3 regions of the Pseudoalteromonas sp. A757 genome follow, and region 1 is predicted to be linked to each of the others. Evidence: predicted binding sites of a transcription regulator. Region 1 holds the regulator's gene; each other region holds the start of a gene.

Region 1 (3,034 bases):
ACCAAATGCACACCACTAACAATGATATTCTCCGCCAAGGTGGCGTATTCGCTATGGTGGGTCCAACTGGTGTTGGTAAAACCACAACGGTCGCAAAATTAGCGGCGCTAGGCGCACAAAAATACGGTGCAGATAAAGTGGCGTTGATAACTACTGATACCTATAGAATTGGTGCTTACGAGCAATTAGCGACCTATGGTAGAATCATTGGTTGTCCAGTTAAACAAGTTAAAGATGCAAATGAACTTGCAGAAGTGCTTTATCATTTACGAAATAAACGTCTAGTATTAATAGATACGGCGGGAATGAGTCAAAGAGATTTGCGCTTAACTGAACAGTTAAATACACTTATGCGTAGCGCAAGAGTGGATATTCGTAGTTACTTAGTGCTGAGTGCAACAGCACAAATGAATGTGTTACAAGAAACCGTACGGCACTTCAAAAAAGTAAATTTAAGCGGTTGTATTTTCACAAAACTTGATGAAAGTCTAAGTTTAGGTGAGATAATTAGCATAGCGATTCAAAATCGCTTGCCAATAGGGTATCTTACCAACGGTCAGCGAGTGCCAGAAGACATTCGCGTAGCAAATGCTCAAAAGCTAGTAAAAAAGGCTGAGCAATTGTATTTAAAAAGAATAAAAGCACAGCACTCTCGACGTGTACCAGTAGCGTCAGAGTCAGTAGGAATGTATGATTAACACAGTTTTAGATCAAGCAAGTGGCCTGCGTAGAATGAGTCAAAATAGCAACCAGGGTGTAAAAGTAATAGCCGTGACCGGTGGTAAAGGTGGGGTGGGTAAAACCAATGTCTCACTCAATACTGCTATCGCTATGGGTCAACAAGGACAAAGAGTCCTAGTTCTGGATGCGGACTTGGGCTTGGCAAACTGTGATGTAATGTTAGGTCTTCGAGTAGAAAAAAATCTGTCGCACGTGTTGTCGGGAGAGTGTGAACTGGATGAAATTCTTGTAGAGGGGCCCGCAGGTATCAAAATTGTACCGGCGACCTCTGGCTCTCAAAATATGGTAGAGTTGACTCCAGCAGAACACGCCGGGCTTATTCGCGCTTTTAGCGAACTTAACACTCAATTTGATGTATTAATTGTTGATACCGCAGCAGGTATCTCTGATATGGTCCTGAGTTTTTCTCGGGCTGCACAGGATGTGATGGTCGTCGTGTGTGATGAACCAACCTCTATTACCGATGCTTATGCATTGATCAAAGTGTTAAGCAGAGAGCATGGTGTCTATCGTTTTAAAATTGTTGCCAATATGGTCCGCAGCATGCGTGAAGGGCAAGAATTATTTGCTAAACTTTCAAAAGTTACAGATCGTTTTCTAGATGTAGCACTGGAGTTAGTGGCCACCGTACCGTTTGACGAAAACATGCGTAAATCCTCTCGTAGACAAAGAGCTATCGTAGATTTATTTCCGAGCTCCCCAGCCGCGATTGCGATTAAGGGGCTTGCCGCTAAAGCAGTTAAATGGCCAATTCCTCATCAACCTTCCGGTCATCTAGAATTTTTCATTGAACAACTTGTAAACGGGTGATTATGGCTTCTCCGGTCAACAGAGCTGCGGGATATCAAACTTCAGAGCATCTTCACAAGGTGGTCGAACGGCATGCTCCACTGGTGAAAAAAGTGGCGTGTCACCTGATAGCTCGACTTCCGGCAAGTGTGCAACTCGACGATCTCATCCAATCGGGGATGATTGGGTTGATTGAAGCATCTAAAAATTTCGATGCTACTAAAGGAGCTAGTTTTGAGACCTTTGCGGGGATCCGTATTCGAGGCGCGATGTTGGATGAAATTCGCCGTGGCGATTGGGCTCCGCGTTCCGTACATAAAAATAGCCGAATGGTGGCTGAAGCTATCTCCGAGCTAGAATCTCTCCTTGGTCGAGAACCAAAAGACACTGAAATCGCTGAAAAACTTGATATATCTCTAGATGAGTACCATCATATTTTACATGATGTAAATGCAAGCAAAGTCATCGGGATTGAGGATCTTGGGGTTGATGAAGATGTGATAACCCCTGCAAACAGCGATTTTGCGCTAGACAAACCGTTTAATAACGTTAAAAATGAGCGTTTTAACGAGTCTTTAGTAAATGCGATCAAAGCGTTACCCGAAAGAGACGCTTTAGTTTTGTCACTTTACTATAACGACGAAATGAATTTAAAAGAGATTGGCGCCATTCTTGATGTTAGTGAATCTCGAGTAAGTCAAATTCACGGTCAGGCAATGATAAAGCTTAAAGCTAAAATCAATGACTGGATAAATTAGAGTACATAAAATAGTTGGGTTCGAACCTCACTGGAGGAAGTTTTGGATAAGAACATGAAAATTCTCGTGGTTGATGATTTCTCTACTATGAGAAGAATAATCAAAAACCTATTAAGAGATTTAGGCTTTACCAATGTTCAAGAAGCTGATGATGGTAGTACAGCACTTCCGATGCTACAAAATCAGGAGTTTGACTTTGTAGTAACTGATTGGAATATGCCGGGCATGCAAGGTATTGATCTGCTTCGTGCAATACGAGCGGATGAAAAACTTAAGCACATTCCAGTGTTGATGGTTACCGCAGAAGCGAAAAAGGAACAAATAGTTGCAGCAGCGCAAGCTGGAGTTAACGGATATATTGTCAAACCGTTTACAGCTGGCACGCTTAAAACTAAGCTTGAAAAAGTATTTGAGCGACTAGGCTAACAGCAAGGGGATATGGCCTATGTCTGTAAATGCTGCGCCTCAAATTACACTTGAACAAGCAAAACAACTTGTCGAGCTTTTAGAGCAGGGTGAACAAGAAAAAGCTGACCAGCTGATTTTAGAAGCTGCTAACAAAGAGCAATCGGAGCTATTTGCAGAAGTTGGAAAGCTAACTCGTCAGTTGCACGAATCTTTAAAGAACTTTGAACTAGATACTCGGCTTGCAGATCTCACAACAGAGGCTATTCCTGATGCAAAGCAGCGCCTTAATTATGTTATGGAAATGACGGAAAGCGCTGCAAACAAAACGATGGACGCAG
Region 2 (3,034 bases), on a different contig from region 1:
ATCCAAGCAAACAAGTTTGGCAACTCATTATCAGCATTGAGTCCCTTAGCTTGCTCCTGCACATCTGCTAACTGCTTATTCAGTGGCATAAATGCCTTCTCTAACTCTTTCATTGGATTGCCTTGCTGATATTGAGCAATCGCAGCAGACGTTTTACTTTGTCTTAGATCCATCGTGAAATTAGTGATCTGATCTGAATTTAAACTAAGCGACTTTGCTAAATCGAACGCTTCATCGTATTCACCACCGAAAAAAGAGTCACTGACATTACGGATATCTTCCATCATATCGTTAATTGCTTGCTGCTCCTCTTCGTTCAACTCACCATTTACCTTAATTGAGAAACTGACTTCGTGAGAGGACTTAGTGCCATATGCCATGCCATAATCATTACCTTTTTGAGCAACACTCGCAGCGGCTCCCTGAGAATATGCATCGGAGAATGAAATAACGACTTCATCTCCTTCAGCTGTTGTAAATGCATATTCAGCCTGATTAGAGAGGCTCGCAAACTGCGCGGCACTGATCGCTAATGCTTTTGGCGACTTTTCTTCAAACAGCTCTTTTTCAAAATCATCTAAACCTTTAAAAATCCCTTCTCGTGATTTTTCAATACCATCTTCGATGTCGGAATTAAAAGCCCCCATGCCTTTTAACTCTTCGCTGGCTTCATCTATCCCCTGAAGCACGCCCTTACGTGCCCCATCGAGCATGGATTTCAACTCGTCATCATTTTTGCCGTCGACTTTGGCTTTCTTCACTGCACCCTGAACAAAATCGAGTACATTTTTGACAATAGATTCAAAATCAAATAATGGCTTGTCTTTTTTGTCTTGTGTCGGCTTCTCAATCCCCAACGCTTCTGCAAGCTTATCATCAAGAATTTTTGCAGCTAATTTGGATTTATCACCCGCATAGCTGTCTGAATTAATTTGGATATTTGGTCCTATCCCTTTGCTCTTTCCAGGCTTATGCTGCATCGCTGGATTGAGCAACTGATTTAATTGCCCGATTTTCATGGTATGCCCTCCAATATATTAGTTAGATTATCGGCATATTTGCGCAAAGCTAAAGTATAATGATTAAAAAAACAGCAAACCAGATGCATCAGTGATGCTAGACTGGACAAATTAGCAACGCTCCCTAAAATAGCGCCTCTTAATTCAACATAGATGGTTTTAGCATGGCAGTAATAAAAATTGATGATTCAGCATACGAGCAACAGTTAGCGGATAAAGCTGAGCGTATCACAACACAATTTGCACCGTTTAATGCACCTGCACTTGAAGTGTATGAGTCTGCATCTCGCCATTACCGCCAGCGCTGTGAATTTAGAGTATGGCATGATGGTGAAGATCTGTTTCACATCATGTTTGACCAGCAAACAAAAGAAAAGATCCGTGTTGATAGCTTTGATCCTGGTGCGCCGCTTGTCAATGAAATGATGCAAGTGATGATACACCAGCTAAAAGACAACGAAATATTGCGTCGTAAGCTGTTTCAAATCGACTATCTCACGACGCTGAGTGGGGAAGTACTGATCAGCTTGCTTTATCACAAGCAGTTAGATGAAGCGTGGCAGACTGCCATGCAGACATTAAGAACCGAGTTGCAGCAAACCTACAAAGTTGATTTTATCGGTCGTGCTAGAAAACAAAAGGTTGTGTTTGGCAATGACTATGTAACTGAAAAACTAAGCGTTAACGGTAAAGAATATATTTATCAGCAGGTTGAGAACAGCTTTACGCAACCGAATGCGGAAGTGAATCAGAAAATGCTAGCTTGGGCACAGTCTATTAGTGAACCGCTAAGCAACGATCTACTTGAGCTTTATTGTGGTAACGGTAACTTTTCAATTGCATTGGCAGGCTCATTCAATAAAGTGCTGGCTACTGAGATTTCTAAATCATCAGTAAAGTCTGCACAATTTAATATTGCAGCAAATAAAGTCGATAACTTAGATATTATTCGCATGTCGAGTGAAGAGTTTACACAAGCCATGAAAGGGCAAAAGTTTTCTCGATTAGATGGTATCGATTTACAGTCCTATGATTGCCAAACGATTCTCGTCGATCCGCCTCGTGCAGGTATGGATGAATTGACCTGTCGATTAGTTAGCAACTACGACAACATTATTTATATCTCATGTAATCCAGACACGTTAGAACGTGATTTAGCCTTATTATGTGAAACACATAAAATCGCACGTATGGCGATTTTCGATCAGTTCCCTTATACCCATCATATTGAATCTGGCGTTTACTTAGTGAGAAAGTGATCTCTAACGATTAACGACTGGCTGCCATCGCTGTGATAAGTGCTGGCAGTTGAGTTTCGCTAAAGACTTGAATACCGGATTGCCGTAATAAAGACGCAGTCAGCCCCTGCCCTACTATTTTTTTACCTGTATGACTACCATCGTAAATCAGATTGCTGCCGCAAGACGGACTGGACTCTTTTAACAACGCAAACTTTATATCGTGCTGTAGGCAAGCCGCTAGCGCTTTTTTAGCACCGAGTTCAAACGCGGAGGTAAAATCATCGCCATGTTTACTCAAAACTTTACCATCTGCTATTTCAGCCGATGGGCGAGGTGTTGGTAAACCACCAGATACTTCGGGACATAGCGGTAAGACCCAATTTTTTTGCCGCCAATACTGCAAGGTATTGTCTTGAAGGCTTTGTGAAGAAGCGTCATACCTCACTGGATAACCTAATAAGCAGCTAGAAACTAAAATTTTAAACATAAAAAAGCCCCGCAATAATTGCAGGGCTAGTCTAATACAAATTAGATTTTATTTCTTTGCTAAATAATTCACCAAAGCTGCAATTTGCTCTGGCTTAGTCGTACCAGATTCACGAAGTAATAGCTTGTATTTACCGTTTACCACGAACATTGGTACCCCTGTTAGCGCGCCTTTATCAGAAAGAGTCTTCTGCATACGTTGCATTTTTGAAGCTTTAGTACGAACAGAGAAACTGGCATAAAGTTTATCAAACTTCTCTTCTTCAACACCTTGAGCAATAAAGATAT
Region 3 (3,034 bases), on a different contig from region 1:
ACTTTGCCATAGATACATCTTATCTTTAACAGCCCAGTAAGCAATAATTGCCATAAAGGCAATGTCTGAAAAGGCCCAATATATGTATCGAAACACCTTAACATCATCGAATTGCATAATCCAATCGTAGGTTAACCACCCTAAAATATAAAACAATGCAACCAAAGATGAATATCGCAGTGCTTGCTTATCTCGCACCACGATACACATTACTACCGCTAAAAAAGAAACCCAAATACTGTATTCCTGAAAAAACAGTCTAATAGGTTCCCATTCAGGCCACATATACCTTAACGTCCTACTTCTGGTCTCTGCTCTTCATCACCGCCATCACCACCGCCACCATTGTTTCCAGGTAATCTATAATTTTTAATGTTCATCATTTTATCCTTATCGAGAGTATGTAGAGCAGCTAGAACTTTAGCGAATTCCCTGTAATTTGGCAACAAACTGTAATCAATTTTGTCTTACTTCAATAGGCTCAGATTCTTTCGCTTTACCCTGTAAAATAGAGATTTCAACGCGCCTATTACGCCGTCTATCAGCGTTGCTCTCATTGGGAACAAGCGGTCTGGTATCTGCGTGTCCAACCACGACCATTCTGTTCTTATCAAAACCACGAACTCGCTCCATCACAGTTGCGACGGCCACAGCTCGAGTTGCCGATAAGTCCCAGTTATTCGAATAAAGCTCGTTCGTCACTCTAAAATCGTCGGTGTGACCCGACACAGTGATTTCACCAGGAACATCTTTTAGTAACTCTGCAATTTCTTCAACCACAGGCTCAAATTTAGGCTGCAAAAATGCACTACCTGCTGGGAAAGAGCCATTCTCCTGAATGCGTATAATGATTTGTTGCCCTAGCGATTCAAGCTCAATTGCACCATCCATAATTTGCTTTTCTAGCTGCTGCGCAATCTTTTTCACAAGTTCATTAACTTGTTCTTGATCCGCTGATGCAATTGCTTGCGTTGACGCCATTTCCTGCGCAGTACTGGCTGATTCACCACCACGCTTGTTGCCACGCTGTTCTTGCCGACCACCCGCAGAAGATTCATCACCAGCCTGAAACTCGAGCATCTGCTGCGTCATCTCTACCGTTTGCTGTTGAATAGTTTCAATCGGTGTCGGCTCTGGCTTTCCTGGAGTAAACTCCATCGCGATAACGCTGGTACCTTTTGGGATATCCTTTACTTCAATTTTATTTTGTACGCCAAAAGCAAACTTCATCGAACCGGCGATTTGCTTAAACTTCAGCACATCCATTTCAGAAAAAGCCAACAGTAGTACGAAGAAGCACATTAACAATGACATCAGATCGGCAAAGGTTCCCATCCAAGCCGGAAGACCTGGAGGGGGACATTTACATTCGTTCTCATCTGACATGATTATTCCTCAGCCTCAGCACCACGTTTAGACTCAGGCAAATAGTTCTTCAAGATACCTTCAATAACCTTCGGGTTTTGGCCATCTTGTATACCTAATATAGCATCCAAGATAAGTCGCTGATTTCGTTCTTCTTCATCTTTACGGAGTTCAAGTTTTACCTGAATAGGGATCGCAACCACGTTAGCTAAAAACGCACCATACAAAGTTGTTAAAAGCGCAACGGCCATAGCAGGTCCAATTGCTTTTGGATCATCCATGTTAGACAACATCGCCACTAGGCCGATAAGTGTCCCAATCATCCCCATCGCAGGCGCAATATCCGCTAGGGACTTGAATAAACCTGCGCCTAATTCATGCCTTGAAGACGTCAAGGCAATATCTTTTTGCAATGTAGCACGCACAACATCAGCATCATGACCATCGACTAGCATATCGACGCCTTTACGCATAAATTGGTTGGGGATTTCAGCTTCTTCTAACGCTAAAAAACCACCTTTACGCGCAGAATCTGCTAGCTCAACTGCTTTTTCAATCAGCTCTTCAGGGGTTTCAATCTTAAACATGAAGGCCTTCCCGGCCACCTTACCAATACCGAAAAACTGCCCAAGCGTAAAATTGGACAACACGATAAAAATTGAACCACCAAATACGATAACGACGGAAGGCGTGTTATAGAACATAGCGATCTGGCCATCACTACTCAATACCATTGACATTACAATCAAACCTATGGCACCCAGGATCCCTATTACCGTTGCTAAATCCACATGTCCTCCGGGGGAAGTTATTTGTGATAAATCACGCAGTTATTGTTGTTTGAGTTATCGGCAAGTTTTTCTACAACTTAACACTATTATATTAAAAAGAGTTTAAAATGCGAGTTTATAGCAGATCTTGTAATGCCGATACTCGGACAGATCAAAAAGTCACTGGTTTTTTTGACCTTGACGTCCAATCCCCCTAAAATTGCCACACTTTTACTTTACGGGTCGGTGTGATATATGGCAGTAAAAAAACCAGATAACTTGAGCTTTGAAGAAGCTATGCAAGAACTGGAGCAAATCGTTGCGGACATGGAAAATGGTAGCTTGCCTTTAGATCAAGCACTTAAACAATTTGAGCGCGGGATTAAGCTTGCAAAAGCATCAAATCAAAAACTTCAGCAAGCTGAGCAGCAGGTCGCTATTTTAATGGGCGAAGGTGAGCAAGCACAATTACAGCCATTTGATAACGAAGCCTAATGTCAGCAAAATTAAAAGAAAAACTGCAGCATGCTAAAACCCGTGTAGAGAACACCGTTTTACACTATTTTGATAATGCGCTTGATACCGAAGAAAATATAAAAGCAGCTACCCGTTATAGCATCGAAAACGGTGGCAAACGTCTGCGACCATTTTTGGTATATTGCACTGGTGAATTATTTGGTGCTGCTCCAGAAGACTTAGACAAGGCCGCCGCCGCAATAGAGTGTGTGCATAGCTATTCTTTGGTGCACGATGATTTACCGGCTATGGATGATGATGAGCTTAGGCGCGGCCGCCCAACTTGTCACATTCAATTTGACGAGGCGACCGCTATTTTGGCTGGTGACGCTCTGCAAACGCTGGCTTTTGAACTATTAAGTGATCAGCAATTCACAGTGAGC

Evidence for each region. Region 1 encodes FliA, which starts transcription of late flagellar genes. Its sites were predicted from a motif close to CTAAAGNTNNNNNNNNNNNNGCCGATA; they were not measured.
Region 2: DRB05_RS01910 (DUF5610 domain-containing protein) is a predicted target of FliA. The motif match lies at 1,048-1,074, and genes of this name have one in related genera.
Region 3: pomA (flagellar motor protein PomA) is a predicted target of FliA. The motif match lies at 2,212-2,238, and genes of this name have one in related genera.

Annotation. Positions count from the first base shown of each region.
Region 1 is NZ_QNQN01000072.1:152,429-155,462, reverse strand. Features, by position in the region: gene flhF (flagellar biosynthesis protein FlhF) at 1-698, shown strand, start outside; gene DRB05_RS16325 (MinD/ParA family protein) at 691-1,551, shown strand; gene DRB05_RS16320 (RNA polymerase sigma factor FliA) at 1,554-2,288, shown strand; gene cheY (chemotaxis response regulator CheY) at 2,331-2,714, shown strand; gene DRB05_RS16310 (protein phosphatase CheZ) at 2,734-3,034, shown strand, end outside.
Region 2 is NZ_QNQN01000051.1:53,613-56,646, reverse strand. Features, by position in the region: gene DRB05_RS01910 (DUF5610 domain-containing protein) at 1-1,019, opposite strand, end outside; gene trmA (tRNA (uridine(54)-C5)-methyltransferase TrmA) at 1,184-2,278, shown strand; gene DRB05_RS01900 (DUF523 domain-containing protein) at 2,289-2,747, opposite strand; gene DRB05_RS01895 (thiol:disulfide interchange protein DsbA/DsbL) at 2,796-3,034, opposite strand, start outside.
Region 3 is NZ_QNQN01000074.1:45,522-48,555, forward strand. Features, by position in the region: gene DRB05_RS19745 (hypothetical protein) at 1-285, opposite strand, end outside; gene DRB05_RS19750 (flagellar motor protein MotB) at 457-1,386, opposite strand; gene pomA (flagellar motor protein PomA) at 1,389-2,156, opposite strand; gene xseB (exodeoxyribonuclease VII small subunit) at 2,391-2,630, shown strand; gene ispA ((2E,6E)-farnesyl diphosphate synthase) at 2,630-3,034, shown strand, end outside.